DNA from 3 places in the Alkalimarinus alittae genome. Region 1 is predicted to be linked to each of the others. Evidence: predicted binding sites of a transcription regulator. Region 1 holds the regulator's gene; each other region holds the start of a gene.
What was found. The regulator LexA, encoded in region 1, represses DNA repair genes until DNA is damaged. The targets are predictions, from matches to a motif close to TACTGTATNNNNATACAGTA.

Region 1 (10,981 bases):
AAGATCACTTCGAGTTTATCGGCAACTGGGATACACATTATGGCATTTTTGAAGGTTGCGGAACCTCACTCCCCTTTGATCTTTGGGAAGACGCCAACAGTGATTCAAGTGGTGGGTGCTGTTAACTGAACAACACCTATAGCTGAGCAACACTAAGAGAAGTTTAGCGTCTCGTTGAAAAAGGTGGCCGCTGTCCGGTCATCTTTTATCGCTTAAAGGCAAAATCATTCCCCTCCCCCCCCTATTATTACCCCCTTTGCACGCCTAATAACGCCTATTTACAGCCTGTTGCGCTCTATAGTAAGCATAAATAGGCTAAAGGCACATTAATTGCTGCTTAAAGACTAACCAAATCAGTCGTTTTTAACGCAGGGGAATATCATGCTTCGTTTACCGGTTATCGCAATTGCCACCGGCCTAGCGGTAATATTAGCTACCGTTATCTTTTCAACCAAAGACCCTGGACTTTTTATCAACCTACCTGGGTTATCAATCATTGTCGGGGGTGTGCTCACCGCACTTTTTTTCAGTTACTCAAAATCAGATATTTTGACCGCATTCCGCACGGTAAAGTTATTGATCGATAACCACGCCATCGATAAACAGCAAGCCATTAAAGACATGACCGCAATCGCTTATTTGTGGAACAGAAAAGACCTTAAAGGCGTTGAAAAGAAACTCAGCACCATCGACAACAGCTTTTTACACATGGGTGTACAGCATATTATCGATGGCCGAACCACCGATGAAATAGCCTCGGTGCTTAATTGGAAAATTCGACAGCTACATCACTCAGAATACCGTTCAGCAAAGCTATTTCACTCCCTCGCGATGTTCGCCCCAGCGTTTGGCATGGTTGGCACGCTATTAGGGCTTGTGAATATGATGTACTTAATTAGCGATCAACCCAGTATCGACATTGCGAGCCACTTAGCTATTGCACTCGTAACAACGTTTTACGGATTAATATTTGCCAATGTTTTTTTTAAGCCCATTGCTATTAAACTTGAACGCAGGGCTGATCAACTGGTTGAGTGGATGCGCATTATGATGGTCGGCATCATGATGGTTGAAAAACGAAAAAGCGCTGCATTCATCGAACTCGCGATGGAAACGCTCGACCCTTTTGAGCACTGCAATTTAGGGGCAGAGCTCACCTCACGCCCATTAGAGCCTGCACTTAACCATTAGCAAATAATTCGGGGGTTTATTATGGCTTATCAACCTTATTGCAAGCCAATAGCTGCAGTCGTAACATCGCCCACCTACTACGATGACTTTGCGCTAGAAGACAAAATTCTGCCTGATCAACGCGTTGATAGTGAATCATGGTTGCTAAGCTATATTGATGTGTTTCTGCTTATTATCGCCTTCTTAATAATTATGCTTTTAAAATCGACAGATCAAACATCAGCTGCCGAACAGCCACTAGTCAATGATCCTACACCTCTAGCTACACCTCTAACTACACCTCTAGCTACACCTCAAACCACACCCCAAACCGCTCATGATCCCGCACCTCAAGCCTTAACAGAGACATTAAGAGGCCTCAGTGCCGACCACCGCATAACAGTTGCCAGCAACGATAGGCATATCAGTGTCCGCCTTGATAATACGTTAATGTTTGATTCTTCAAAGGCGGTTATCAAGCCTGAGGGTAAACAAGCTATTCTGGCGTTAGTTCCAACATTAAAAGCACTGAATAAACCGCTAGTGATTGAGGGTCATACCGACAATACGCCGATTAACACATCGCTTTACCCATCTAACTGGGAGTTATCAGCCGCTCGCGCCAATAGTGTTTTGCATTACCTTTCATCTCAAGGGGTACCCAAATCACTATTGAGTACCGCTAATTATGCCGATACTCGCCCCCTCGCGCCTAATAACAGTCAAACCAACCGAAGCATGAACCGAAGGGTTAATCTGCTGATTTTAATCGAGGGAGCATCAGGCAACAGTGATTTTAAACTCTAAAAGAGGCATAATAGCGCCAAATTTTAGAGGGTTATTAGATTATGAGTACAGAAACTATATTGTTACAACGTTGCGATTCAAAATGCGAACTCTGTTCTTCTGATTCAAACTTGGATCTCTATCAGGTTCCACCCGATGCAACAAATGATGCCGATAAATGCGTTATGATTTGCGACACTTGCCGTGGACAAATCGATCAGCCCGATACTATTGATGCAAACCACTGGCGCTGCTTAAACGACAGTATGTGGAGCCAAGTACCTGCTGTTCAGGTTATGGCATGGCGTCAACTCAAGCAGTTATCAACCGCTGGCGAAAGCTGGGCAAACGATTTGCTTGATATGTTATACCTCGAAGATGATGTAAAAGCATGGGCAGAATCAACGGTTCCCGCTGAAAGCGATGACAGCACAACACCGACGCTAGACAGTAATGGTGCAGTTTTGCAGGCAGGCGATACCGTCACATTAATTAAAGACCTTGATGTAAAAGGCGCAGGATTTACTGCCAAGCGCGGCACAGCTGTTAGAAACATCTCGTTAACGTCAAACCCTGAGCATATCGAAGGGCGCGTTAACGGTACACGAATCGTACTACTGACCTGCTTCCTGAAGAAGTCAAACTAGTCACAACACACATGAGGCAAATTCGAACTGAATTTGCCTCTACCTGACTCATACTTTAACGTCTATCTTATAACTTAAACTGCAACACTCTCACCCCTTAAAACTCAGAGCAAAGATGAATGCGACCCCACAACTATGATGTAGAGCCAGATGCTGGCATGAAATTGCATGTAATAAAAATGCTATTTCCTTATCTTTTAGAGTTTAAAAAGCGCGTCTTCTTGGCATTAAGTTGTTTAGTGTTAGCCAAAGTTGCCAGCATCATTATTCCGTTCATTTTAAAAGACATTGTCGATGCACTAGATGCAAAAGATTTAGGTGCTAGCGCATTACTAGTGGCGCCCTTAGGGCTTGTTGCCGCGTACGGCTTAGCCCGGTTTATGAACGTCGTATTTAATGAAATTAGAGATACGTTATTTGGCCGTGTGACAGAGCGGACGATCAGACGCATAGGTCTTCAAACATTTAGACACCTTCATAAACTTGATATGGATTTTCATATTAATCGCCGTACCGGTGGATTATCGAGAGATATCGAGCGAGGCACTACAGGCATCAACATGCTGATGCGCTTTTTAGTGTTCAACATATTCCCTACTTTATTTGAAGTTTTGATGGTTATCGGCCTACTCTTCTACAACTACGGCATTAGCTTTGCCCTGATTATTTTATTATCTGTTGTTGCATACGTCGCTTATTCTATTGTGGCGACAGACTTGCGCACTCGCTTCGTTAGAGAGGTCAACAAGGCAGACTCTGCATCCAATTCGAGAGCTATAGATAGCCTGCTTAACTATGAGACGGTTAAATACTTTACCAACGAAACATACGAGTCGAATCGCTATGACGAAAACCTAGCAACGTGGGAGCACGCGAAACGAAAAAACCGACTCACTATGTTTGCATTAAATGGTGGCCAGGCATTAATCATCGCCGTAGCGACCACCAGTATGCTCGCACTCGCAGCCCTACGCGTCGCAGATGGCACCATGAGTATTGGTGATTTTGTATTAATAAACGCATTTATGATGCAGATTTTCATTCCGCTTAATTTTTTAGGTTTTGTCTATCGCGAAATAAAAGGATCATTAGCAAACATCGAGCAGATGTTTGAACTACTCAAAAAGCAGCCCAAAATAACGGACTCAAAAGATGCAGAAGACCTTGCACTCGCGAATGCGGAGCTTGCATTTAACAATGTATCTTTTCACTACAATTCTGAAAGGCCAATCATTAAAAATGTTAGCTTTACCGTTAGAGAAGGCGAAAAAGTAGCATTAGTGGGTGAAAGTGGCTCAGGTAAATCGACACTGGTAAAGCTGCTCTTTCGTTTTTACGACTGCAACCAAGGGTCAATCACCATTAATGGCAAAGATTTGCGTGATGTAACACAACAATCGTTAAGAAAAGCCATCGGAATTGTCCCCCAAGATACAGTACTTTTTAATGACACTATTTTAGAAAACGTACGCTATGGAAACGTAGACGCTAGCGACGAAGAGGTGTTAAAAGCTATTAGCTTAGCGCACCTAGATGACTTTATTAGTCAGCTGCCCAAAGGTGTCTTAACGACTGTTGGCGAACGAGGCCTTAAATTGTCTGGTGGTGAAAAACAGCGCGTGGCAATAGCCAGAACCATTCTAAAACACCCACCTATTCTGGTCTTCGATGAAGCAACCTCTTCACTCGATAGCCGATCAGAGCAGGCGATTTTAGAAGCAATAAAAGAAGTATCAGAAGGATATACCAGTTTGGTAATTGCTCACCGCTTATCAACCGTCGTCGATGCCGATAAGATTATTCTATTGAACCATGGGGAACTAGCCGAGCAAGGCACCCACGAGCAGCTATTAGCACTGAATGGTCAGTATGCTAAGTTATGGCGCATTCAGCAAAAAGAGCGTGAGTAATAACATAGGTGTATCGACCCATTCAAAATGGTGCGTTAAAAAGCAGGCCTTAACCCCCTGCTTTTTTGACCACCCAGCCATACTTTTTGAGCTCTTCAACTAAACGTTCGCGGTGATCACCCTGTATTTCTATCACCCTATCTTTAATCGCTCCGCCAACCCCACATTTCTGCTTCAAATTTTTGGCTAGATCTTTTAGCTCTTTGGCCTCAAGCGGCACACCGGTAATGAGTGTAACGCCCTTTCCTTTTCGCCCCTTCGTCTCTCTTGAGACTCTTACGACGCCATCGCCTGCTTCAATACCGCTTTTTTCATTACACCGACACCGAGAAACGGACTCACCGCACCCAGGACACATTTTTCCGAATTCGGTTGAGAATACCAAACCACCTGATTCTCTGCTTTTTCTAGACATAAAATGAAAACCTGACATTTAAACCTGAAGCTCGTATTCTATTTTAATTCCTGTTAATTTCCTAATAGGCATTAATTAACAAAAAGATCTCTTATTTCATTTAATTAAAGGAATAAACATGATTCACACAGCAGGTCAAAAGCACATACGCAGCCTAGGTATATTATTATCAGCCACCTTGCTTACCGCCTGTACTGGGACCCGGCCAGTAGATATAGGCATCTTAGATAACCAACTGACACCTTGCCCTGATAGCCCTAACTGCGTGAGCAGTTACGAAGATAAAAAAGACGAGACTCACTATATTGATGCACTTGTGATTAAAGGAGACAACCCACAGCAAGCATGGTCTTCATTGCAGTCATTAATAAAGCAAAACAGCAACGCCGAGATCATTAAACAAGATGATCACTATATTTATGCAGAATACACAAGCAGTATTATGAGGTTTGTAGACGACACCGAATTCTTACTAGACAAAGAAAACAACCGTGTACAACTTCGCTCTGCGTCCCGCTTAGGCCATAAAGACTTTGGCGTTAATCGTGAGCGCCTTGAAGCAATAAGAGCAGAACTACAAAAGCAAAACATCGTTAATTAAGCATATTACTCCGGCCATCATAAGGCCGGAGTCTATCCTGTTTCTCTCAATCATCAATTTATCTATTTATCTATTTATCTATTTAAAATAATTGTTTGTTCATGTTTACTTTTTAAAAAATACTGTATACATTTACATGTACTGTATAAAGACACATGAATAAGCGGCCGTTATGATTAAATTAACCAATAGACAAACTGAAGTTTTAAACCTGATTCAACGTAACATTGAAGAAACAGGCTACCCACCTACTCGCGCTGAAATCGCAAAAGAGTTAGGGTTTCGTTCAGCTAATGCCGCAGAAGAACATATTAAGGCACTAGCCAAAAAGGGCGCACTTGAAATTGTTCCAGGTGCAAGCCGGGGTATTCGTTTACCCGAGCACCACAAACCCGGAATCCCTATCGTTGGTCAAGTGGCCGCAGGTAACCCTATTTTGGCTCAAGAAAACATTGAAGATTACTGTAGCCTTCAACCAAACTTTTTTGCGCCAAGCGCCGACTATTTTTTGCGTGTTAAGGGCATGAGTATGAAGGATATCGGGATTCTGGACGGAGACCTACTGGCCGTACATAAAACCGAACAAGCTCGTAACGGACAAATAGTCGTTGCCCGAATAGACGACGAAGTCACCGTAAAACGCTTTCAAAAAAACAAACATGAAGTTCAGCTAATTGCAGAGAATGAAGAATTTGAACCTATCGTTATTGACCTTAGAGAACAAGCGCTCTTTATCGAGGGTTTAGGCGTAGGGGTTATCAGAAAGGAAAATTTATCATGAAACAAATGAGCTTTTATGATGAGCAACCCGCTATTGAACCTGAGCAAGGCTTGTATGCAGTTGAAGATAATGCGGCGGAGCTTGCAGTAGCGCTGCAAGCGCCTGCTCAAACGGCTACTGCACCTAGTGCTGGAAATGTGACCGAAATTATATTATCGCCAGAGCAAGCTGAAAACTTTCAGATGCTTCTACCAATGATGACACAATTGAATCAAGAGAATCGTTGGTTGGCCTGGATTGACCCGCCACAAAGCTTACTTAATCGCTGGCAACAACAGTCTGGTATTATCGCAAATCAAATAATGATTTTAAGATCAACCGAGTCAAAGTCTACACTTGACCTTACGCTACAAGCACTGTCAGCGGGTACCTGCCATGCAGTGATCGCATGGACTAACAAGCTCACTAAAAATGATTTCCGTTTGTTAGAGGCCGCATCAGCCAAAGGAAGTAGCCACGGCCTCGTGATGAGATATAGATAAAGGGTTTGACTATCCTTTAATGAACCGTTCTAAACTCTTCTTCTATATCACTTTCAGCTATTTGTTTTGATATCACGCCTACGGTCTGAATGCCTGCATTAATCATTGATTTCGCAACCGTTACGTTATGCTCTTTCAAGAACTCTTTTGCATCTTTCGAGAAAGTAATGGTGACTAACGCATCCCCATCTTCATCTGCTTTTTGTAAAGCAAAATCGCCATTGGGTAATTCTATAATTTCTAAAAACGCACTACTCATAAAACAAACAGCCCTGAATTCATATGGATTTCAAAAGAAACTGGATACACTTTCTAAAAATTAATGTAACACTCAATTAATAAATTGTTGCCAGAGTATACTACTAAACCCCTTTAAAATCCTCACCATTCAGACATTCTCGACCTTAGGTCTTCTAAGTAACTTTTAAACTCACCTAAAATGCGTTTTAAGTTTTCGATTGAATCAACTTCAGTAGCAGCACCTGATGTCGCGATCAATGCATTGGATGCAAGATCCTGCTCTTCACTTGCGGGCTCACGGCTTTTAGGCAGCCTGACTAATAAATCGTTTTTTCTTAAATCTGACACCCAGCTGCCTTGAACCTTTGAAAGTTCTGTCAAATATTCAATTTCAGGGAGCTCATTGCCTATCTCGCTGACTAAGCGCTCAAGTGTCATTGATAAGTCAGAAGGTCGTTGGTGATATTCCGCCAATTCATTAACTAAACTACTCCACGCTGCGCTCATCAATAAAATTGATGATTGCTTGTGTGACTCATCGCGAGGTTTAAAAACGGCTGTTGACGCTAAATTGAATTCTTGCCAAGCTTGTAGCTGTATATCTGCAAGGTATAACTTTTGTGAAGTCTGAGATTGCCATTTATTCATTGCTGCTACTTTTCGCCTCGAAGTCGTTAACCTACATGAGATATTACGGATTATTATACGTAATAATGTGTTATTACAAAAAAAAATGCAGTTACAACTCGAAACATACAGATTTTTCAAAATAAAGTACTATTATAGGTAATAACTTTTAACGAACTATCAGCAAGTTATAGCTTGCAGTAGATAAATACAATTAATAAAGACTTATTAGTAAGCATGCGAGGCCGTAGATATATGAAATTATCCAAACTGGTTACAGCTGTAGCAGTCCTGACTCTGTCAGCATCAAGCAGCTTAGCCCTAGCAAAAGTTGATGAAGCTACAGCCAAACGGCTAAAAAATGATTTAACACCTGTTGGAGCTGAAAGATATGGCAACTCCGAAGGTACGATACCTGCATGGGATGGCGGTATCAAAGAAATTCCAGCTAATTATGAAGAAGGTCAGTTTCACCCTGATCCTTTCGAAAGCGACAAAATGTTGTTTAAAATAAATAAAAGCAACATGGCGCAATATGAAAAGCACTTAACCGAAGGCCAAAAAGCGCTGTTAACACAATATGCGCCTGGTTATGAAATCCCCGTTTACCCAAGTCATCGTTCAGCATCTTACCCTGAGCGCATATATGAAAAGCTATATGAAAATGCGCTTGGAGCAGAACTGCTCGAGAATGCCAATGGCGTAAAGAGCACCATTGCAACAAGCCCTTTTCCGATACCCGCAAACGGTGTTGAAGTTATTTGGAACCACATTCTTCGCTTTAGAGGCGAACAGTACGAATATAGAGCCGCGTTTGTAACCCCAACAAAAGATGGTTCATACACCCCCATATTGACTAACTATGGATATTACTTTGCCTATGCTGAGCCCGGCATTACGCTAGAAGAGATTGATAACAAAATTTTCTATTTGAAAACCAAAATAGTCAGCCCTGCAAAATTAGCAGGTACGCTTACATTAGTACATGAGACATTAGATCAGGTACGCTCACCACGAAAAGCCTGGAGATACCAAGCAGGTGAAAGGCGCTTACGACGAGTACCAAACCTAGCTTATGGAACGGACTTACCATCAACAGCGAGTCTGCGTACCGTTGATCAAAAAGACATGTATAACGGCGCGCCCAACCAATATAGCTGGGAGCTGCAAGGCAAAAAGGAAATTTATATTCCTTACAACTCATATAAACTTAATAAAGCCAGTGAGGATGCAGAAAACGTTATTAGACCGTCACATATCAACCAAGACCTAACACGCTACGAGCTTCACAGAGTTTGGGTCGTAGAAGGCAAATTAAGAGAAGGCCTAAACCACGTTTATCATAAAAGACGATTCTACTTTGATGAAGATACTTGGCAGATTGTGCTAGCAGAAGATTATAATGAGGATGGAGAACTTTGGAGAGTATCTGAAGCCCATACCATTAATAATTATCAAGTACCTGCAACATGGATTGCAGTAGAGCTTACCTACGACTTAAAAGCTGAAAGATACTATTTAGATGGTGTAGATAAGCAAGGGCCAGTTAACTACAACCCTGATTTTAAGCGTCGTGAATTCACAACGTCCGCTGCACGCAGAGAAGCTAAGCGATAAACCGTTCATCCGCGTAGTTATTAACAATCTCCCTATTAAAGGCAGCCATCTGGCTGTCTTTTTCCGTTTGTTACCCCCCTTTCCTCTATTTTCGACTTGCCCCTAGCCGGTTATTGATCTTTACTTACTCTAACACCCCATATTAATGGCGTCAGTGGCTATGGCTCACCTAAGACTGGCTATGCTTCTATGAACGTCAAATCGGGCATCATTCAAAAAGAGCAAAATACTAACAATGACAACACCCGTCTTAATTTGTGACGACTCTAGCGTTGCCAGAAAGCAAATGGCTCGCTCCTTACCAGCTGATTGGGATATCGAAATCAGTTACGCTGTTCATGGTCAAGATGCGATAGAGCAACTTAAACAAGGTAAAGGCGAGATTTTGTTTCTTGACCTTAATATGCCGGTTATGGATGGCTACGAAACGCTTGAATCCATTGTAAAAAATGATATTCAAACAATGGTAATCGTGGTCTCGGGTGACATTCAGCCGGAAGCTCGCGAAAGAGTTAAAGCGCTAGGCGCATTAGAGTTTATCAAAAAGCCTATTGGCGTTGATGACCTTACCGTTATCCTCGAAAGCTTTGGCCTTTATTCTAAAAGTACAGACAGCACTTCAACCGATGGCAGCGCTGCCCCCCCTCCTCCTCTTCAGAGATCAGAGGCGGAACTTGCGGGTGCTGGTCAAGTACAATATCGTGACTGTATTCAAGAGATATCAAACGTTGCAATGGGTCAGGCTGCGGATTTATTAGCAAGATTACTAGATGTATTTGTTAAGATGCCGATCCCGAACGTTAATATTTTAGAAGTCAGCGAGCTTAAAATGGCACTTGCTCAGGTGGAGCAAGAAGATACATTTACCGCTGTATGCCAAGGTTTTATTGGATCAGGGATAGCCGGCGAAGCGCTACTCATCTTTAGCGACTCTAGTTATGCCGATATAGCAAAGCTGCTTAAATTTAGCGGTGAGCTTAATGATATAACAGAGCTTGAATTAATTATGGATATCGCCAGCATATTAGTAGGTGCATGCACCGGCGGTATCGCTCAACAACTTGATATATCGTTTAGCCAAGGTCACCCCATGGTTCTTGGGCAGCACGTTAAGGTGAGCGACCTGATTAAAACAAACGAAACACGCTGGAAGCAAACGTTGGCAATTGAGATAACCTACGAAATTGAAAACTATGATATCACTTGCGACCTCATGTTGCTTTTTACAGAAGACTCAATCGACAATTTGAATCAGAGACTATCGTATCTGATGGGTTAATAACGCGTTATGGCAAAAGATAATTTAGACATAAAAGAGTTCCATTGGTTAATGGATATGTTGCAGACCATCGATGTAGGTCTGATTGTTCTAGACAAAAACTTTAAGGTTCAAGTCTGGAATAGTTTTATGGAAAATCACAGCGGTATCCCCCCTTTATCAGTCAAAGACAAAGTACTATTTGATGTATTTGGTGATATCCCTAAAGAATGGTTTACGCAAAAAGCTGAGTCGGTTTTTCTACTTAAGAGTCGAGCGTTTATTACTTGGGAGTTACGCCCTTATTTATTTAAATTTAAAAACTATCGCCCTATTACCGGTACAGAAGAATTTATGTACCAGAACGTCAGTATAAGCCCACTGGTTTCAGTCGATGGATCAGTCAGCAGCATCTGCGTTATCATTTATGACGTCACAGACATCGCA
Region 2 (10,981 bases), 1.7 Mb from region 1:
TGATGACCTGATGCTCTTCGAAGCTTAAAAGAGCGCTCGGGTCGTGAATGAGGACGTTGGTGTCGAGTACGTATGCTTTTTTCTTATTTCTGCTTACAGCCATACAATAAATACCTCTATGAGCACAATGTTGGATTAAGCTAGTGGGTTATGTGAACAACGTATGTTATGCCATTATTGAGAGTATGCGGTTGCTGCAGTGTTAAGGTTTTATTGTGCATCCGCGATGACTTTTAATAGGTCGTAGGTTGTTATAATGCCTGTGACTTCACCTGCATGAATGACGAAAACCCGATGAAGATGTTCATCCATCATTAGCTCAGCAATTTCTTTTACGGGGGCGTCTTCTTCTACAGAAAAAACAATGGGCGTCATTATGTCTCTTACTTCAACAGGGACATTGATCATCTCTTCGAAGATAAACTGTTTGAGGCGGCGAGCCTCTTTTTGGTCTTCTTCAGTCATCCTCTTTTCATGTTCACTTGATACATTATTCAAATGAAAGTCGGCAATATCTTTTAGGGTCGCAATGCCAATGACATCACCCGCTTCGTCAATAACAGGGCTTCCGCTGATTTCGTTGTCAGATAAGAATTTTGCAAATTTTTGCATGGTCCACGATTGAGGGACCGATTTAACATGCGGAGTCATGATGTCGCGTGCGACAGGGGTCATTGCGAGTTCCTTTTCATTTATGCCTATTATCTGCATTCTAACCCTAGGGTGAAACTTTGAAAAGCAGCAAGTTTAAGGTGTTGCTGTTTGTTGGCGAGATAACGTTGAATCTACGCCGATAATCATCCCTTGTGAATCAAATAAGATGTTCGCATCTTGGTATTTAGGTGACTGAGCAGCACGCTCTAGTGCCTGAAGTGATTGAACTGGAATATCTACAATCAGTGCATTTACTAACCAGCCAGGAAGCATGCCGCCTGGTTCTGTGTGCTGTAGCCAAGTCATTTTAGTCTTGTTGTCTTCGAGTGGCTCAAACGAATAAATGGTTTGAGCAACATGTACTCTTTCATATTCGTCACTAATCGCTTTTTTATGGTCTGTTGCATTCATATGCATATAAATTATGCCGCTTTTAGGGTCATTGCTTGTCTTGATATGAAGTACGTAGTCTCTATCTTTGAATGGCCAGGGCATATCGTTGACAGAATAAGCATAGCGATCGTTAAAGCTTTTTTCATCGAAGGCGCTCGCAACGGTGCAGCCTAATACCCATTCCATACACGATTTAGGGTTAGCCATAACCGCCATCAGGTTGTTTATTGGAGCATCAATAATGGTAACGGCTTTAAACGCTTTGAAGTTGGAGTTGGGGTGTGGGCGAGTGTATATAGTAATACTACCCTCTGTTGTTTGCTCTTCCCAGTCTGGGGCATCCATAGGCACCTCGCTAGAAATAGCGAAAGAAGAGGCAATGGTCGTTGTTAGTGCAAGTATTATTGAAATAGCAGATAAAAAAGAACGAGTCATAATTAAACTTTATTGAGGGTTAAAAATTAGGTTCAGCATTGTATAACTAGCTTAAGTGCAAAAGCTCGAGTTATATCAGCGACCGACTGCAACCTATGAGTTATTAGCACCTGATAAATAAAGGCAGTCGAGTCTAAATCGGACAAAATCAGCTAATTAACATATAGATAGCAGGTGGATTTTATCACTGACTGAAGGTTATAAATGATAATTCATATACATTTTGGTAAAAATGTTCGAGTTTACCTTGGCCGTTAGTTGGAGAACGTGTCCAATTAAATAATAATGATCAGATATATTGAGCACTGACTATAAAGGGGGTCTAGTGAAAAAGCCTACGACAACGTTAATTCAAGATAATGGCAGTCCTATATTCGGTGAAATACATCTGCCGGTTTCTGAGGTTAACTACCTAAAGTACGATCTAAGAACCCCGATGGACAAACCTATTGAAGGTGTTCGTAAGCGAATGGCGTTTAATCAGTTTCAGTTTATTGGCGTGATGAGTGAAGACATTATTGCGGGTATTGCGATTGTTGATTTGAAGTTGGTCAGTAATGTGTTTGTCTATGTGTATGATTTGAAAACAGGCGTTCTTGTTGAGAAAAGTTTATTGCAGCCGCTGTCTATCGGAACAATTATTGAAACCAGGCCTGATACGGGAAAAAGCGTGTTTAAACAGCTAGGAAGTAAGGTTGAAATCACAACAAACGAGAGTGGTAGTGAGCGCTATATAGCGGTTAGTCTTGGACGAAATATATCGATAAATGCGACGATGTTTCAGCCTCAAGAGTATGCCCCACTAAGAGTTTGCTCAAAAGCGGGCTATAACGGTTGGGTTTACACTCAAAAAACCGCGGGGTTGGCGGTTAAAGGGGTGATTCGCTGTAGCGGAAAAGAGTACATTTTGTCACCCGAAACGTCTTCAGCGAGTTCGGACTGGAGCTGTGGGTTTATGCGCAGAGAAACCGCCTGGAATTGGGCAAGTTTTTCTGGGATGTTGGCTGATGGGCGGCGCGTTGGGCTTAACTTGGCGGCAGGTGTTAATGAAACGGGCGTAACTGAAAACTGTCTGTGGGTCGATGGCACTTTAACTAAACTTAATATGGCGATTTTTGAGTTTGACCGCTACCAACCCGAAAATTCATGGCAGGTGAGAACAACAGATGGTCTTTTAGCGCTTACGTTTCAGCCGATGGGAAAGCGAGAAGAAAAGATTAATGCATTAGTTATTGCTTCAAACTTCAAGCAAGTATTTGGCTATTTTAGTGGATGGATGATTGATTCATCAGGCGAAAAAATAGCGCTTGAGCGCATTCCAGGCTTTATGGAAGATCATTATGCTAAGTGGTGATTCAGCTGTGAAGTACGATCTTTTGAAGTACGATCTTTGGTAGGAGAGAGCTGCGATGCGATAGTGTGGATGTTAACACTATTGCGCCAAAGTGACGCTCCTACCAAGCGATGTAAAGGACAATCAAAAAGTAATGACTATCAATCGGGCAAAGTTACATTGAGCTCTAGCACTGAACAGTTACCGTTGTTATCCAGTTGAACTTGGACTTGATCTTGGTCGATGGCTACATACTTGCGAATAACGGCTAAGATTTCCTGCTGAAGCTCTGGCAGGTAGTCAGGTTGGTCACGCTTTGTACGTTCATGGGCGACAATGATCTGTAACCGCTCTTTGGCGATCGACGCAGTGTTTGTTTTCTTTGTTTTGAAGTAGTCGAAAAAACTCATTATTACCCCCTAAACATCCTTTTAAAGAACCCTTTTTTCTCGACTTCAAGGAAACGATGTTCGCGCTCTTCCCCTAATAGTCGGTCTACAGCATCTAAGTATGCTTGGCCGGCATCACTGGTTTCATCCAATATAACTGGAACACCTTGGTTTGAGGCACTCAAAACAGTTGGAGATTCAGGAATAACACCTAATAATTTGATGGCTAAGATGTCTTTCACATCTTCAACGCAAAGCATTTCACCCGTTTCTGCACGAGCGGGGTTGTAGCGTGTTAGCAGTAAATGCTCTTTTACTGGCTCTGAACCCATTTCAGCTCGTTTGGACTTGCTTTGTAAAATGCCCAAAATGCGGTCTGAATCTCGAACCGAAGAAACTTCTGGGTTCGTCACGATGATGGCTTCGTCTGCATAATAAAGCGCCATTTGTGCGCCATGCTCAATACCCGCTGGTGAGTCACAAATGATAAACTCAAAACGCTCAGCCAATTCATTGAGAACGCGCTCAACCCCTTGTTGTGTTAGCGCATCTTTGTCGCGTGTTTGAGACGCAGGCAAAATAAATAGGTCGTCAATGTGCTTATCTTTGATAAGCGCTTGGTTGAGCGTTGCTTCACCGTTAATTACGTTAACGAAATCATACACAACGCGACGCTCACAGTTCATGATGAGGTCAAGGTTTCGTAGGCCCACATCAAAGTCAATAACGACAGTTTTGTGCCCGCGTTTTGCCAGCCCCGTTGCAATGGATGCACTAGATGTTGTTTTACCAACACCTCCTTTGCCTGATGTAATAACTATTATCTTAGCCAATGTTTATTTCCCGTTTGTCATGGTTAATCGTTGCTGATTGTCCCTATCATTCTTTTTCGCACACTAATCAGGTTTTATACTTGGATCTGATTATAAGGCGAGCCTATTGTGCTTAATGCTATCATCCTATGAGTGCAGCACTTACAACAGAGTGCCGACTCGATCTTATTCTACTAATGCTTTTACTGTTAATGTTTCATCGGAAAGATGAATTTGAGCTGGTTTCTTCCAACTCCCATTTTGTAAATCTTCGCTGATTTTATACTGTCCTGCAATGGAAACAAGCTCTGCTTCTAGACTGTGGCAAAAAATGCGTGCTTTGGTGTTTCCTTTAACGCCTGCCAATGCTCGACCTCTCAGAGGGCCATACACGTGAATATTACCGTCAGCCAGTATTTCTGCTCCGGCGCTAACTTGAGCAAGTACGATTAAATCGCCATTTTGGGCATAGACTTGCTGGCCTGAACGGACAGGTTGATAGATAATACGCGTTTCGTGTGATTTCACTTCTACGACTTCAGCGTCTTCTGCTGGCTGAGCCGTCTTTTCAGTTGGTTGAGTGTCTTGCGTTTCTGAGTTAGCGGATGTGGCATCTTTTATCTCCGCTGTTTCGGTTGCCGCAACAATGTCTTCAATTGCGTGTACGGCGGCTTGCTCAGCCTCTACGGGCGAGGTTTTTTCTTTCTGTGCTGGCAATGTTGCTAAGCCTGCAAGTTTAGCCGCTATCTGCTGAGTTTCACTCCCCCCTCGCACTGCAATAGGTTTAACTGAGAAGGTGCTACAAATTCGAATTATCTTCTCAAAATCTGCGGGTCCCTTGGAACCGTCAAATTTTGCCAAGCCAATAACGACAGGCAAGTTTTTAAAGAAATCGGGGGCTTGCTCTGTTTTTGCGGCTAGCTCAGCTGAAAACTGAGACGGCTCGAAATAGCTGAGTTCTAATACGGTTAGCGGAAGCAGGGAGCCTTTTAACTGTAGGCAGCTTGCTTGAGATGATAGTGCGGTTGAATTCATGGATTAGTCCTAGCATTCGTCCCTGATACGCCAATACCTTAACGGATATTTCCGAGAGTGTTTGGCTGAACGTTATTATGTGTAATATGACGCTTATGTTAACACGAACATAAAAAAATATGAGGCTTCTTTTAACGGCAATGATTTTTTCTTCTGGCTGTGATTGTAAGCTTATTGATGGGGCACTTAATGCTTAAAAGTGGCCTAGTTGACTGTATAAAAAAACAGTATATATTGTGGGTTAATGTAGTATTACCTTAGAGATCGTGATTAATGGGTAAACGAAAGATAATTCACTGCGACTGTGACTGTTTTTATGCCGCTGTTGAGGTCAGAGACAATCCCTTGTTGCGTGGTCGGCCATTAGCAGTAGGTGGTTCTCCCAATTCTAGGGGGGTTATCGCAACGTGCAGTTATGAGGCAAGAGCGTTTGGTATTCATTCAGCAATGTCGTCTGCAAGGGCAGCCCAGCTATGCCCAGATTTAGTATTTATAAAACCTGATATTGCAAAATATCAGGTGGTCTCTAAAGGTATTCATGAGGTATTCAAACAATATACCGATCTTATCGAGCCGTTGTCCCTTGATGAAGCGTACCTTGATGTAACTGATTCTCCATTTTTCGCTGGCAGTGCAACACTCATCGCTGAAGACATACGTGCAAAAGTGAGTCAGCAATTAGGCATTACTATTTCTGCTGGTGTGGCCCCCAATAAATTTCTCGCCAAGGTTGCCAGTGACTGGAATAAACCCGACGGTCTTTTCGTGATTCGCCCTGAAGATGTCGCTTCATTTGTTGTTGCGTTAGATGTTTCAAAAATTAATGGTGTTGGCAAAGTGACTAAAGCAAAGCTTAACCAAATGGGAATAGAGACGTGTGGCGACTTGCAAAACGTAGGTGAGGCGGAGTTAATACAGTCGTTTGGGCAGTATGGAACTCGCCTATTTTCTGTTGCTCAAGGAAAAGATGATCGGCCGGTACAAACGTCTCGAGTGAGAAAATCGATATCTGTAGAGCATACTTTCTCAGAAGACTTGAAAGATATTGTGTCAATTATTGATCGGTTGCCAGTATTAATAGATGAGCTAAGGGCTAGGTGTGAGCGTAAGCTAGGACAAGATCGCGTCATCGCAAAGCGGTTTGTGAAAGTAAAATTTTTTGATTTCACACAAACAACACTCGAACACAAAATAGAAACCGCTCATGAAGAGTGGGACTCTAATGATATCTATCGCACACTGTTAGAAGCCGCTTGGGCGAGGGAAGGTAAGCCCGTCAGGCTTTTAGGTGTGGGGGTTAGGTTGAGTGTTAGAGAAAATGTGGCGGGTCGGCAGCTATCTTTACTGTAAAGAATATCGATAATTATAAAATTCTTTTGGTTGCTGTTTTATTGATGTGTTCTGATGCCTATAATGAGTGCAGTTCACGGCATTTTGATGTCGCTCGGTAATGTTTTGATCTTCCATATATAAGAGTAGTGACCAACCATAATAATGAAAGCAGGTTTCTAAGGGTAATTCATGACAACGATTATTGATCAACTGGATGAAGGTGTTGAGCGGGTATCGCTTAAAGAATATACCGAGAAAGCGTATCTCGATTATTCGATGTATGTCATTCTCGATCGTGCCTTGCCTCATATTGGTGATGGGCTAAAACCGGTTCAGCGTCGTATTGTGTATGCGATGTCAGAACTCGGGTTAAAATCAACCGCTAAGTATAAAAAATCAGCAAGAACGGTCGGTGATGTATTGGGTAAGTTTCACCCTCATGGTGATAGTGCCTGCTATGAAGCCATGGTTTTAATGGCGCAGCCGTTTTCATATCGTTATCCATTAGTTGACGGTCAAGGTAACTGGGGCGCACCAGATGACCCGAAATCATTTGCTGCCATGCGTTATACCGAATCTAGATTGGCGCATTATGCCGATACCTTGCTAAGTGAATTAGGCCAGGGGACTGTTGAATGGGGGCCTAACTTTGATGGCACAATGGAAGAGCCGTTAACATTACCTGCACGACTCCCCAACTTGTTATTAAATGGTACTACAGGTATTGCTGTCGGGATGGCGACTGACATCCCACCTCATAACCTGAGAGAGATGGCATCTGCTTGTGTGCGTCTACTTGATGAGCCTTCTGCAACTACGGAGCAACTATTAGAGCACGTAAAAGGCCCCGATTTTCCAACGGGCGCAGAGCTTATTACACCTCAAGCAGAGCTGCAAAAGATATATGAAACCGGTCGTGGTTCATTACGCATGCGGGCGGTATTTAATCAAGAAAGTGGTGATGTTGTCGTCACAGAGCTTCCGCATCAGGTGTCGGGAGCCAAAGTACTTGAGCAAATAGCCGCACAAATGCAGGCTAAAAAGTTACCAGTGGTGGCAGATTTACGAGATGAATCTGACCATGAGAACCCTACACGCTTAGTGATTGTTCCCAAGTCGAACCGCATTGATATTGATGCACTCATGGCGCACTTATTCTCAAGCACCGATCTTGAAAGAACCTACCGTGTGAACATGAACGTTATTGGTATTGATGGTCGGCCAGCCGTTAAAGGGTTGTTGACCCTCTTAACAGAATGGCTTCGCTATCGAACTGACACTGTCAGAAGGCGACTACAGTATCGACTTGATAAAGTTCTTAAGCGGTTGCACTTATTAGAAGGTTTGTTGACAGCCTTTCTTAATATTGATGAAGTTATTCATATTATTCGTACCGAAGATGAACCTAAATCTGTGCTGATGCAGCATTTTGATCTTACGGATGTTCAGGCGGATTATATTCTTGATACCAAATTGCGCCAGTTAGCGCGTTTGGAAGAGATGAAGATTAGAGGCGAGCAAGACGAACTCGAAAAAGAAAGAATTTACCTAGAGAAGATACTGGGCTCAGCGCAACGCTTAAAAACATTGGTCAAAAAAGAATTGATTGCTGATGCTGAAACGTTTGGTGACGATCGTCGTTCACCCATTGTTGAAAGAGCTGAAGCAAAAGCATTTTCAGAGGCAGATTTAGTTTCATCTGAACCTGTAACGGTTGTTTTATCCGATAAAGGGTGGGTGCGATCAGCAAAAGGGCACGATATAGACCCTACAGGTTTAAGCTACAAGGCGGGCGACAGCTATGCGCTATCGGCTAAAGGGCGAAGTAATGAAGGGGTCGTGTTTCTTGACTCTACTGGTCGAGCTTATACACTGCCTGCCCATAGCCTGCCGTCAGCGAGAGGTCAGGGTGAGCCGCTGACGGGGCGAATTAATCCCCCGTCAGGTGCAACCTTTAAAGGGGTTGTGATGGGCAATCAAGATAGTAAGCTGTTGATGATGAGTGATGGTGGCTACGGTTTTGTAACCAGCGTGGCAGACCTTCAGAGCAAAAACAAAGCCGGTAAAGCCGCTATAAGCTTACCTAAAGGTGCAGAAGTGATGATGCCGGTACCGATTGACGATGCTGCCAGCCAATATTTGGTTGCTGTGAGTAATGAAGGGCGGATGTTGGTATTTCCTGTTCGAGATCTACCAGAGCTGTCAAAAGGTAAAGGTAATAAAATCATTAGCATCCCTTCTGCGCGAGTACAAAGTCGTGAGGAGTTAATGACATTAGTGACGGTTTTCCGCGAGGAAGATCGCTTGGTTATTCACTCAGGCAAACGCCACTTAAAATTACGTTTTAGTGATTTAGAGCACTACCTTGGTGAGCGAGGACGGCGAGGTCATAAGCTGCCAAGAGGCTTGCAAAAAGTTGATCGAATTGAAGTGATTTCAAATCGACCAGACGATGCTGAAGACGAAAATGATGCGGACTGAGCTGAATAACCGTATTTAGCTAAGCACTAACTGATAAGGGTCAACGTGTGAACGAAATAGTATTAATTAATGTATCGGGCCAAGATAAGCCAGGGCTGACCTCTGAAATTACTGAAATAATGGCTCAGTATCAGATCAGAATCCTGGATATCGGGCAAGCGGTCATACATGACCACTTAACGTGGGGGATTTTGATTGAGCTGCCAAAAGAACAGTCTTCATCCCCGCTGCTTAAAGATCTTTTATTTAAAATGCATGAATTAGGACTGCCTGTTCGTTTTGAACCGGTATCTAAAGAAGAATATGAAAACTGGGTAAAGGGTAAAGGTAAGGCGCGATATATTGTGACGTTGCTTGCTCGCTCTATTACTGCTGATCAGATTGCTCAGGTTTCAAAAGTCACGGCTAATAACGGTTTGAATATTGATAATATTACTCGTTTATCTAGCCGTCCGCCGGTTGAGATAGATGAGAACCAGAGCCAGGCATGTATTGAGTTTTCAGTGCGGGGCACGCCCCCAGACCTTGATCGACTCCGTGCCGAGTTCCTTCAAATTGCCAGCAAAATGAATGTTGATATTGCCTTTCAAGAAGACTCGGTTTTTCGTCGTAATCGTCGATTAGTCGTGTTTGATATGGACTCAACCCTTATTGATGCTGAAGTTATTGATGAGCTGGCAAAAGAGGCCGGTGTTGGTGATCAGGTTATTGAAATCACTGAGCAGGCAATGCGAGGTGAAATTGAGTTTACTGAGAGTTTTGCACGCAGAGTGGCGTTATTAAAAGGGCTAGATGAAACGGTACTGGCTAAAGTCGCTGCCCGCTTAAAGCTAACAGAGGGCGCGGAACGACTTATTGGGACGCTCAAGGGCTTGGGGTATAAGACTGCAATACTATCAGGCGGATTTACTTATTTTGCTAACAATCTCAAGCAGAAACTGGGTATAGATTATGTTTATGCTAATGAGCTTGAAATAGAAAACGGCAAAGTAACAGGCAGGGTGACAGGGCAGGTTGTTGATGGTGCACGCAAGGCTGAGTTGTTGTTAAAAATAGCGGAGAAAGAAAATATTCAGCAGCAGCAGGTGATTGCCGTTGGCGATGGCGCGAATGATTTACCTATGCTGAGTCAGGCCGGTCTTGGGGTTGCGTTTAGAGCGAAGCCATTAGTCAAAGAGAGTGCAAAGCATTCAATTTCAACCTTGGGGTTGGATGGGATTCTTTACTTGATTGGCTTCAGAGATAGTGAGACTGAATAACGTTATTGAAAAGCATTCAGGTTGCATAAGACTATAAACACAATCGCGCCACGTTGGCGCGATTTTTTTAACTCGTTATTTACTCTTCACTAAAGTCATAGTTCATTTCAGTAGTAGGGGCTTGCAGATAGTAACCTTGAATATAGTTAACACCTGCTTGCCATAAGGTAGAAAGAATAGATGCATTTTCTACTAACGGTACGATAGTGAGTTTGCCCTGAGCTTGCAGAGACTTAATCATCTCTTTTATTTGCTCGCGGGTTTCTTCATCTTTTTGAATTTCATCGGTAAATGATCCATCAAGTTTAACGTAGTCAGTGTCGACGTGCTTTAGCGTATTGAACGGGTTTAATGCGCAACCAAAACGACTAATCGACATCTTACAATGCAGCTCTTTTAGCCCTTTTGAAAAATCTTTTGCTTGCTTCATATAGGTAACCGCATCAGATTCGCTGATTTGGAATATTAATGAATCACCGGGTAGCCTTGCGGCTTTGAGTGCGACACTTAACCAAGGCATAAAGGTCTGATCTTGGATTGTTTCTGCGGTTAAATTCAGAACCAACTTTGTTTGGTGGCCTTTAGAACGGTGGCTGCTGAGGTGTTTGATCGTCTGCAAGATAACCCAACGGTCAATTTTGTTGGCCATTTCTGAAGGACCAGAGGGGGGTAAAAAGTCATAAGGCGATACTTCGTTGCCACCGTTATCGTACATTCTTAGGTATGCTTCGTAGTGCTCATCACTTTCACCTCTTAAGCTGATAATTGGCTGAAATAATAGCTTGAAGCGGTTGTCGTCTAGTGCTTTTTGCAGGCTCGAAACCGTTGTTTCATTTTCATCTCCGGCGATGATCTTTT
Region 3 (10,981 bases), 1.1 Mb from region 1:
AGTTGGCCGCCTAATCTATCCATTTTTTCTACAAAAACTCTTAATTTGTCGTACACTTTTCCGGCCTGGTCAGCTAAAACGCGCGCGCTTTGATTTTGCTTTTCAATAGACCAAAGAATTGAAACCGTGCGTAATGTCGCTAACAGTGTCGTTGGTGTCACAACCACAATACGACTTTCAAATGCGTCATTAAAAAGCGCTGAATCATATTCAAATGCCGCGATAAAGGCAGGTTCAACAGGTAGAAACATAAAAACAAAATCGGGCGAATTCATTCCTTTTAGCTTCGGATATCCCTTACCGCTCAAGCCTTTTATATGCGCTCGAATACACTGTACATAGGCTTTAATATGAAGATCTTTTTCTTCTTCGCTATCTGCCTCTATATACCGAGTATAGTCGATTAAAGACACTTTACTATCAATTATAATATGCTTACTTTCGGGCAGATGTATGATGAAATCTGGGCGCATGTTTTTGGCTTCATCATTTTTAAAGTTGGGTTCCCTCTCAAACTCTCGCCCTTTCTTCAGGCCTGACTGCTCAAGTATCATTTCGACCTGAATTTCACCCCATGTCCCCTGTAGTTTTTTATCCCCTTTGAGCGCTTTGGTAAGGTTTGATGCCTCATTCGTGATACGTTGATTAAGCTGATAGAGTACATCGATTTGTGTTTTGAGTGACGCCCTCTCTTTAGCTTCATTAACGTAAACATCATCTATTTTTTGACGAAAGCCCGTTAACTGCTCTTTGAATGGCGTGAGTAACGCATCAAGCCCTTGCTTGCTCTGCTCTGCAAAGTGCTTTTGTTTATCCTGAAATATCTGGTTAGCTAGATTTTCAAATTCTTGCTTTAAGTGCGCCTTATTATCTTCTAATAACTTAAGTTTCTCTTGCCAGTACTGCCGCTCTTTCTCATTCAGTTCCTCGTACATAGATTCAGCCTGAGCAAGTTGCTGATCTTTAAGATTTAACCGCCCTTTAAGCTCAGCTTCGTTGACTCGCATTTCAGATCGCGCCATTGCTCGCCCAATCATCATGCCAACCGCCAGCAAAAGAACGCCAGAGAAAACACCTCCGGCTAACAAATACCCTTCCATAACCTATCCCGCGTCTGAGCCGAACGTCTATTTATATTTAACAACTACTGATACTGAAGAATAACACTAAGAAAATCAGTACCGTATTTATCTAGTTTTTTCTGTCCTACGCCACTAACTGTGCCTAATGACTGTAATGTAGCAGGCTTTACTTCTATCATCTCTTTTAATGTTGCGTCATGAAAAATAACATAAGGCGGCACCCCCTGATCATCTGCTAGTTTTTTGCGACATGCGCGCAGCGCTTCCCATAGTGCTGAATTTTCTTCACTGACAGGCGCCCCTTTTTCACGACTTGAGCGACTGCTTTGCTTTTTAACCACAGGGTCAAGCCTAAACTCAACCTCTTCTTCGCCCCGCAATACGGCTCGACACTTATCATTGAGAAACAACTGTCCGTGATCAAAGTTTACGCTCAAATACCCTCTTGCCACTAACTGTCGGTATACCGAGCGCCACTGTGTATCACTTAAATCTTCTCCAATACCGAACGTGGTGACCTGATGATGGTTAAACTGAGACACCTTATCTGTCATTTTTCCTCTAAGTACATTGATAAGGTGAACCACGCCAAAACGCTGCCCAGTACGATACACACAACTGAGAGCTTTTCTCGCGGCATCGGTGCCATTCCAAGTCTTAACCGGGGTGAGGCAGTTATCGCAATTACCACATGGCTCTTTTAACGCTTCGCCAAAATAGTTCATTAAGGTTTGTCTGCGGCAGCTGGTGATTTCGGCCAGCCCTAGCATTGAATCTAGCTTGCGCTGTTCGATGCGTTTAAATTGTTCGTTCGCCTCAGAGCCTGCCATCATCTGTTTGAGCTTGATCACATCTTCTAAACCGTATGCCATCCAAGCCGTTGAAGGCAACCCATCTCGCCCTGCCCGGCCGGTTTCCTGATAGTAGGCTTCGATACTCTTCGGCAAATCTAGGTGCGCTACAAATCTAACATCGGGCTTATCAATACCCATTCCAAAGGCGATGGTTGCCACAATAACGACACTCTCTTCGCGTAAAAATCGTTCTTGATTCTGTTGCCTTTCTTCTTTGCTAAGCCCTGCATGATAGGGTAATGCCTTTATCCCTTGTTCTGATAACCACTTAGCCGTGCTATCTACTTTATTACGAGACATGCAATAAACCACACCCGCATCCGTCAGGTGCTCTTGCTGAATAAAGCTGAGCAGTTGTTGTCTGGCTTTAACTTTTTGAGTAATACGATATTGAATATTAGGTCGATCAAAGCCTGAAATATACACAGCGGCTTGCTGTAGTCCCAAACGAGCAACGATTTCTTCTTGTGTTTTGGCGTCTGCCGTTGCCGTTAGTGCAATTCTGGGCACGGCCGGAAAACGTTCTTGTAGAATACTAAGTTGTAAGTATTCTGAGCGAAAATCATGCCCCCACTGAGCAACGCAATGAGCCTCGTCTATGGCAAACAATGAAACACTCACACTACTGAGCCACTCAAGTGTTGAAGGTAGCATTAGGCGTTCTGGTGCAATGTAGACGAGATCTAACTCACCTTTTCTGACCAAGTTCTCAACCTCGGCATTGTGGCCTGGAGGCATAGATGAGTTCATACATGCCGCCCTAACCCCAACCTCACACAGCGCAGACACTTGATCTTGCATTAAGGCAATCAGTGGTGATATCACAACGCCTACTCCTGGCCGAATCAAGGCAGGAATTTGGTAGCAAAGTGATTTTCCACCGCCTGTGGGCATGAGGACAAACACATCTTGCCCTGCAACCAATGAATTAACGACCTCATCCTGAGGTGACCGAAATTGGGTATAACCAAATACCTTTTCTAGAATGTTATATGCTTCCTGCATCATAAGGGGAGTTTCTCACTTTTGTTCATTAGTCTGGATCGCGCGCTCACCAGTTTACATTACCGCATTAGTTGCTCCAACGGGAGGGCTGTTATCAAGTTGATCACCCAGGTTTCACTTAGTAATAAAAAACACAATGTATAGAATTAAAGAAAAAATAATTCTAATTGATATTTATACAGTAATAAGACTATCATAATACTGTTTATTCATACAGCATGATATTTATTATGAAAGTTACTCCGCTATGTATTTTACATTCGTCGTTTAAATCGACTAACGAAGTGCTCTCGGTACTGAGTCGTCGCCTTGCATGTGGCTTTCCATCACCTGCAGATGATTACGCTGAAAGCATACCGAGTCTTAACGAGCTACTTATAAAGCATCCTTCAGCGACTATTTTAGCTAAAGCGCAAGGTGACTCAATGATAGAAAGGGGGATCCTTGATGGTTCCCTGTTAATCATAGACCGATCCATTCAACCTGAAAATGACAGTACCATAGTGGCGTCTATTGCAGGGGAGTTAACAGTCAAGATCTTAGATTTGAAAAAACAAATGCTAAGACCTGCAAACCCAAAGCATCAGCCAATCCCTTTGCCTCAAGATATTGATGTGATTTGTGAAGGCGTGGTGACTTACTGTATTTCACCTCAGAAGAACTTTGCTTTTACATGCTAGCACTGGTCGATTGCAACGCGTGTTATGCCAGTTGCGAACAAATATTCAGACCCGATTTAAGAGGCAAGCCCATTGTTGTTTTATCAAATAACGATGGCTGCATTGTCACTCGCAATGCCCAAGCAAAAGCATTAGGTATACCTGGCCTCGTGCCTTTTTTTAAAATTAAGCCGTTACTAGAAAAGCATCATGTTCACGTCTTTAGCAGCAACTACGAGCTATACGGTGACATATCGGCACGATTAATGGGTTTGCTGGCAACACTAGGTGATCGGATTGAAATATACAGTATTGACGAAGCATTTCTTGAGCTTAACGGCTTTAGTGACGCTATCAGCCATGGTCAGTTAATTAAAAGGCTAGCATGGCAGCATCAACGAATGCCGGTATGCGTAGGTATCGCAGAAACAAAGACATTAGCGAAACTGGCAAACCACATCGCTAAAAAGTCAAAAAAACTGGATGGTGTTTGTCTAATTTCAAATATTGATCACTGGGAAAATGTCTTCAAAAAAATTGCAGTGGATAAAATTTGGGGGGTTGGTTCCAGAGTAGCCAAGAGACTTAACTTATTAAACATACACTCTGTTCATGACCTTAAACACCAACCGCCCAAATTCATCAAAAATGAATTTGGAGTAACCCTAGAGAGAACCGTACTGGAGTTAAATGAAGTTCGTTGTTTCGACTTAGACACCCAACCACCTCCCAAGCAAGAAGTATTTTGCAGCCGCTCTTTCTCAAAGAAAGTCACCTCTAAACGAGAAATCAGGGAGAGTGTCGCCAGCTATGCCAGCAGAGCCGCAGTAAAGTTACGGCAACAAAATGGGCTCACCAAAAGAATCTATGTAACGATCCAAACGTCGCGTTTTTCAAAGCAAGCTTACAGCAACAGTTGCACGGTATCGTTGCCCTACCCAACGAATGACAGTCGGGTAATCATCGGCACAGCGATCAAAGCTTCAGATGCTTTATTTCGTGAAGACTATGACTATGCACGGGCAGGAGTAGGCTTGCTAGAATTAACTCATAGCAAGCACTTCCAGAATGACTTTTTTCAAAATGATTCAGAGCAAGCTATCAAGCTGATGAGCACCGTTGACCAAATGAATAAACGATATGGTAACGGATGCCTATTTTTTGCAAGACAAGGTATTGCCAGAGATTGGTCAATGGCTCGACACTTTAAATCTCCGGCTTATACAACGCGGATATCCGACTTACCTATCGTTAAGATTTAATGTATATATCACTCTGCCTTTAACGCTAAAATTTTATCAATATCTTCAGCGCTATGACGATTTTCAAGCTGTTCCCACTCTTCACCCCAGCTTCGGTTAACAATACGACCTCGCTGTACGGCAGGGCGCGCTAAAATGGCTTTCGCCCATCGAAGAACATGGGTGTAATCTTCGACTTGAAGAAATTCTTTTGCTTCATAAAGGTTACCCAATACTAAATTGCCATACCAAGGCCAGGTCGCAATATCTGCAATGCTGTACTCGTCACCCGCGATAAACTCATTTTTCGCCAGTTGCTTATCTAACACATCTAGCTGACGTTTAGTCTCCATCGTGAAGCGGTTGATTGGGTATTCGAATTTTTCAGGAGCGTAAGCGTAGAAATGACCAAACCCGCCGCCTAAATAAGGCGCAGAGCCATGTAACCAGAACAGCCAGTTGAAGACTTGAGTACGCTTTACGCCTTTTTCAGGCAGTAATGCACCCAATTTTTCAGCAAGATAAACCAGAATGGAGGCGGACTCAAAAATAGGTTCAGCACCGTCACTACTAGAGTGATCCACTAATGCTGGAATCTTAGAATTAGGGTTAATATCCACAAAGTCTGTTGAGAATTGGTCGCCTTCAATAATGTTAATCATGTGAGCGTCGTATTCTGCTGCCTTTCCTAAGGCTAATAACTCCTCCAACATAATGGTGACTTTTTGCCCATTAGGCGTGCCCATAGAATACAACTGCAAAGCATGCTCACCGACAGGTAGCGTTTTTTCATGGGTTGCACCTGAGGTTGGCCTATTAAGACTTGCCCATTGACCGCCATTTTCTGCATCGAAAGCCCAGATGTTGGGTGGTGTGTATTGATTTTCCATCATCACTCCTATGTTTATTTTGTAGATCAATCAAATGTTTCAGCTAGTTTTAGCTCTGGCTACGATATTTAGCAAGCCTGCAAACCATAAAAAGGCAATCAACGCCGCGTAGAAAGGAAAACAATACTCTATTACTCCTAAATAGCCTTTTATACTGCCAGTATTGTGGCCAAGGCCCGCGACATTTGCGCAGAAGAAAATGATCGCAAGAAGTGATGTAGATGTACCCGCACTGACGAGTGCTGTCACCCTCCTTCGTCTCGATCCAAAAAACAATAGCAAAACGGGAATCCAACTTGATGCCCAAACATACTGATAGCGTTCAGTGTAAATATCTACCTGCTCCCTCGGTCGCCATTCATTCATTGTCAATGCCTCCTCACGAGGCATCTCTTCGCTGTATCCCCGAAGGCGTAGTTGCCAGGCGATCTCACGAACACTTCTTCCAAATTTTGGCGTATAACTACCTGGTAGTTGATCTTTAGATAGCTCAGTTATTTTTTCATAAACGGCACTGGGCCAAAGGGTTTTCAAGTCTAATTTTTGCCAGGATGCGCAATGTGTAATGGCGCTTAATAATAAACGCAGCCGCTCTAAATCATCACCTGCAACCTCTTCGATATTAAGCAATAACACCGACAAAGCCTTAGCATCGTTAATAGTGCCGGCTGTACAAAGCGACTCGTCCCAAAATACTTTGTACTGAGCAATCGACAATTTGTTCATGGGTAGCAAACCATCCATCCTAAAACTCTCTAACATACGTTTAACGCCTTCTTCTTGTGTCGGTGCCATTAGCGTATGAGTCTGTAGTAAAAAAGCGGCAAGCCCCCCCAGGCCGCTGTAATAGTTGCTGTTATACCCGGCAGGCTTTTCTGTGGTTGTAATTATTTTGATCCATTGCAACAACGGTGCATTTGTAACTATGTTATTTTCTGCCAGTGCCCATATCACATAGCTCCAGTGCAATGCTCTTAGGTAGTCTGCATCTGATTTAATCGTATCAGGAAATGGAAACTCAAAGCCTGCAAGGTCTTCCGCTTTAACCTGATTTTTCACCCAATCCACATACTCCTCAGACTTATAAATTCGAATATTGAATCCGCTATAATAGCGGCGGGAAATGTACTGATTCATGGAAGGTGGTGGCGTATTCAGAGAAGATATTTTATTGCCCGGTCCGTCTTGCCCCAAACTAATAAAAAGCATGCCCAGCGTTTTTGTCTCCTTAAAAACGTCTGACTCAACCCGCATATTTCGAAAGACCTGCTCAAACATAGGCTCAGAATACTGTCGCATTTTCTTTAGGTAGTTCAACAAAAACTGGGTATTAATGGGTGCTTCAGAATTAACATACATATAAGCATCCAACAATAAGGTAGCGATTTCCACCCCGCCATTCACATAGCCCGGATGTTCGGGAACCACTGTCCCTTTATCAATAATGATATTCAGCCATTCTTCTATCGGAGCATTAACCGACTTACCCGTCTTTGCTAAAGACCATACCAAATAGCTCGAATGCAGTGCTTGTATATAGTCATCGTCTGCAACTAACCATTCAGGAAAGTCCATTGATGGGTATTCTGTGTGAGTATTTATATTTTGGACGGCATCTAAATAATCTTTACGATTTTTGATTCTAATGCCACTTTTTGGATACTCGGGCGAGTCCTTAAGAAAACTCCACCCCTGCAATAACGCCCCAAAAGATGCTTCGGTTACTGGGTCAAGCCGCTGCTCTTGAGCATTAACTGACTGAGCAACCAAGTAAACAAAAAGGCAAAGAGCAAAAGCAGCATTAATGACTGGGGTGCATTTACGCTTAAGCGCACTTTTTATTGTTATGCGTCTGATGAGTCTGATTTCCATTTAGACATTTCTTCTTTGATAAAGTGATTAACTAAATCACGATACATTTTCTCAATTGCACCTGGACATAAACCTTCTGATAAAGCCCAGGACCGGCGCTGTTCAAGCATCGCTTTAAATCGCTCAGGGGCGCGAACAGATGTTTCCGAAGTTTTAAACTTTGATGCCGCTTTAACATATTGAAACCGTTTACCCAGAATAGCGATAATGTCTCTATCCATGTTGTCTATCTCTGTGCGGATATCCTCCATTCCCGAACAATTTTCAGGCTCAATATTGTTTTGGTATATCAATTTTATTCCTTAATTTTAATAAAACACTCAGATCTAACAAAACGTTTGATTTCTCTACCAACCATAATAGCTGTGTCTGGTCTTGTTAGAAAATTATGACACTAAACAGTGATAACGCCTCTCAAATACTGAACGGCATTGCCAGAAATGAGCACCCTGTCTCCTGAAACCAAACAGTTGAGTACACCACCACGCTTTGAGGCTTGATACGCTACCAAGTCTTTCTTACCAAGACGATCAGCCCAAAGCGGAGCTAGACCTGTATGAATAGAGCCCGTAACAGGGTCTTCGTCTCCGCCATTCGCTGGCCAAAAGTACCTAGATACAAAATCGTATTCTTGCGCTTCTGACTGACAGGTCACCACCACATCAAGCGGTTTGAGTAGCACCAGGGATTCGTTGTTGCGTTGCACAGATAACACTTCAGACTCAGATTCATAAATCACGAAATATGCTTGCGAGTTACTATAAACATCTACCGGAGGAATAGAGAGGCCGGCTATCAAGTTGTCAGGGATGACGCTAACCTTCTGAGGTTTGGTATTCGGAAAATCCATCTGAATCTTGCCTGATTCAGTTTTCTCTACGATCAACTCTCCAACGGCCTGTGCGGTAAAGGTAATACGGGTTAACCCTGGGCTCTTGTCAAACAAGACGAAAGCGGAGGCCAGGGTAGCATGCCCACAAAAATCGATTTCAGTAAGTGGTGAAAACCATCGAATTTGATAGACTGATGTTCCAGCCAAAACTAAGAAAGCGGTCTCAGAAAGGTTATTTTCTGACGCTATAGACTGCATTAAATCATCGGATAGCCATTCATCGGTAATAATCACGGCTGCTGGGTTTCCGCCAAAAACAGAATCTGTAAAAGCATCTACTACTGTTATTTCGAGTTCCATTCAATCCCCTTATATTTATAAATAAGCTTACCCAAGAACAAAGTAAGTCGCGACTGTGCGCGACTTACTCTTATTAATCAGGCAATCGCTAAATAGACTCCACCCAGTGCAATGACTCCACCCGCCAATCGACTAACCGCTTGAACATTTGCTTGTTTCATCAACATACCCATGCCAATACCTGCAAAGTGAAGCATGGCTGTTGCTAGCGCAAAGCCGATTGCATAAGTTGCAGCACTCATTGAAACCGGCATTTCTGTGCCATGTGCATGACCATGAAAAATAGCAAACAGGCCAACAATAAGGCTGCTGAATACTAACGGCGCTTTGTAAGCACTGGCGATCAACACACCTAAAATCAAAATAGACACTAGTATGCCTTCTTCGACAAACGGTAGAGACACACCCGAGAAACCAAGAATACCCCCTAACACCATGACACCGACAAACGTGCAAGGCACCACCCATGATGCTTTACCACCAGACTGTGCCGCCCAAAGACCTACAGCGACCATGGCCAACATGTGGTCTAAGCCACCTATTGGGTGCCCGAAGCCATGCATAAACCCTGTTAACTCACCGCCACCAGCATGTGCAAAAGCAATACCCGGAAGAGTAGCGAACAAACCGATCAACATTAGTGCAACTTTTTTCATTTTATTTCTCCTTAGTTAGTATTTAAAACTATGTAGCAGCTCGTAAAGCGATGCTGCTTAATATTAATAATTATTTATCGCCTGTACGACTTGGTTCTTTGCATCTAATTCACGCTCAGATAACAAACCTATTCTCAAAATGGCTTTCTCATGACCTAAAAAGATAACACGTAATAGAACCCCCCTCTTAGCAAAAAATTGACTGATCTTGAGTGCATCTTTTTTGTTTAAGAAATAAGACGAAAACAACCCGGCATGCACCGCCCTCTCAACTTCATATTGAGTGATTAATGGTAAAAATATTGCCTGCGTCATTTGGGCATTTTGAGCAATTGAAATACGAGCCCTTGTCTGCCAGTCACGATCAGTTAATGCTTGAATGGCTAATGCTTGTGCAGGCCCATTCACCTGCCACAACCCAAGCGCATCAGACAGTTTTTGAATTAAACCTGTATTTGAAAAAACAAAGCCTAACCGAATACCCGCTAAGCCAAAGAACTTACCAAAAGAACGCAATACGACGATGTTATCTGGCAATGAATTTTCTAGTAAGCTTTTGTCGGGTGTTAAGTCCATAAACGCTTCATCCACTATCAAATATGACCCTTCCGCTAATTGACTCGCCCAATTTAGGAGTTGTTCCCTAGAAAATATTACACCCGTAGGATTGTTTGGGTTTACCACCAACAGATGCTGCTGCGGATTTCGAGTGAGGGTTGTTTGAATATAATCAATGGCCTCTTCACTATGGCAAGAAGGATAGTGATCAATGACAGATTCTGTTTTTGACCAATGTTTTTCATGTTCTTTATAACCCGTTTCCGGGATCAGAATAGGTTGTTTTAATAACAGCTTAGGCAAAGCCTGTATCGCCGCCTGAGTGCCTGAAACGGGTATAACGTTATCCGCCTTATAATAAGACGCTACGGCCTGATTAAATGCGTCTGATAGATAAGGTAATCGATTAAATGCCGCTGATGATATCGAATCCACAGGATAAGGTTCGGGATTAATCCCCGTAGACAGGTCTACCCATTGATCGACAGGAATACCATATTGAGCAGAAGCCGCTTCTAAATCACCGCCATGCAAAGGCAAAAATGTTTCAGCCTTAATCATAACAACAACCCCAGGCCGACACTGACAATGGCAATCACCAGTAACCATAGTAGTAAGGCTCTATTCAATAATTCACAAGCCTTGTTAATGGATTCAGCGACCGGTATCTCTCCACCCATATCCACATCAGGCCCTAATGCTTGCCTTATTTGTAATTCATTATGGTATTGAGCCGCCCCACCCAGAGACACATTCAATGCGCCTGCTCCGGCGGCCATCACAGGGCCTGCATTGGGGCTTTTCCAGCTAAAGCCTTGTTGCCGCCAACACTTAAGTGCCAACCTTGTATTGCCAACAAACGAATAACTCAGGGCGGTTAAACGGGCAGGTATCAAATTCAACAGATCATCAAACCTGGCTGCCGCCCAACCAAATGCAATAAAGCGTTCGTTTTTATAGCCCCACATCGCA

Region 2: dinB (DNA polymerase IV) is a predicted target of LexA. The motif match lies at 5,262-5,281, and genes of this name have one in related genera.
Region 3: NKI27_RS07095 (LexA family protein) is a predicted target of LexA. The motif match lies at 3,141-3,160, and genes of this name have one in related genera.

Annotation. Positions count from the first base shown of each region.
Region 1 covers NZ_CP100390.1:2,663,193-2,674,173, forward strand. The annotation lists gene NKI27_RS12150 (methyltransferase domain-containing protein) at 1-125, shown strand, start outside; gene NKI27_RS12155 (motility protein A) at 382-1,191, shown strand; gene NKI27_RS12160 (OmpA/MotB family protein) at 1,213-1,977, shown strand; gene NKI27_RS12165 (PhnA domain-containing protein) at 2,019-2,603, shown strand; gene NKI27_RS12170 (ABCB family ABC transporter ATP-binding protein/permease) at 2,723-4,513, shown strand; gene NKI27_RS12175 (translation initiation factor Sui1) at 4,563-4,928, opposite strand; gene NKI27_RS12180 (DUF1499 domain-containing protein) at 5,047-5,529, shown strand; gene lexA (transcriptional repressor LexA) at 5,702-6,310, shown strand; gene NKI27_RS12190 (cell division inhibitor SulA) at 6,307-6,792, shown strand; gene NKI27_RS12195 (hypothetical protein) at 6,809-7,051, opposite strand; gene NKI27_RS12200 (DUF6586 family protein) at 7,174-7,680, opposite strand; gene NKI27_RS12205 (DUF1329 domain-containing protein) at 7,915-9,276, shown strand; gene NKI27_RS12210 (response regulator) at 9,512-10,555, shown strand; gene NKI27_RS12215 (GGDEF domain-containing protein) at 10,565-10,981, shown strand, end outside.
Region 2 covers NZ_CP100390.1:967,450-978,430, forward strand. The annotation lists gene NKI27_RS04240 (PhoH family protein) at 1-103, opposite strand, end outside; gene NKI27_RS04245 (CBS domain-containing protein) at 211-675, opposite strand; gene NKI27_RS04250 (START domain-containing protein) at 748-1,482, opposite strand; gene NKI27_RS04255 (DUF2804 domain-containing protein) at 1,808-2,836, shown strand; gene minE (cell division topological specificity factor MinE) at 2,977-3,225, opposite strand; gene minD (septum site-determining protein MinD) at 3,228-4,037, opposite strand; gene minC (septum site-determining protein MinC) at 4,203-5,051, opposite strand; gene dinB (DNA polymerase IV) at 5,325-6,401, shown strand; gene parC (DNA topoisomerase IV subunit A) at 6,573-8,864, shown strand; gene serB (phosphoserine phosphatase SerB) at 8,912-10,123, shown strand; gene NKI27_RS04290 (EAL domain-containing response regulator) at 10,203-10,981, opposite strand, start outside.
Region 3 covers NZ_CP100390.1:1,557,425-1,568,405, reverse strand. The annotation lists gene NKI27_RS07105 (DNA recombination protein RmuC) at 1-1,100, opposite strand, end outside; gene recQ (DNA helicase RecQ) at 1,145-2,944, opposite strand; gene NKI27_RS07095 (LexA family protein) at 3,172-3,621, shown strand; gene NKI27_RS07090 (Y-family DNA polymerase) at 3,615-4,862, shown strand; gene yghU (glutathione-dependent disulfide-bond oxidoreductase) at 4,871-5,731, opposite strand; gene NKI27_RS07080 (hypothetical protein) at 5,771-7,603, opposite strand; gene NKI27_RS07075 (isochorismate lyase) at 7,576-7,896, opposite strand; gene NKI27_RS07070 (PhzF family phenazine biosynthesis protein) at 7,998-8,795, opposite strand; gene NKI27_RS07065 (HupE/UreJ family protein) at 8,873-9,451, opposite strand; gene NKI27_RS07060 (threonine-phosphate decarboxylase) at 9,515-10,570, opposite strand; gene cbiB (adenosylcobinamide-phosphate synthase CbiB) at 10,567-10,981, opposite strand, start outside.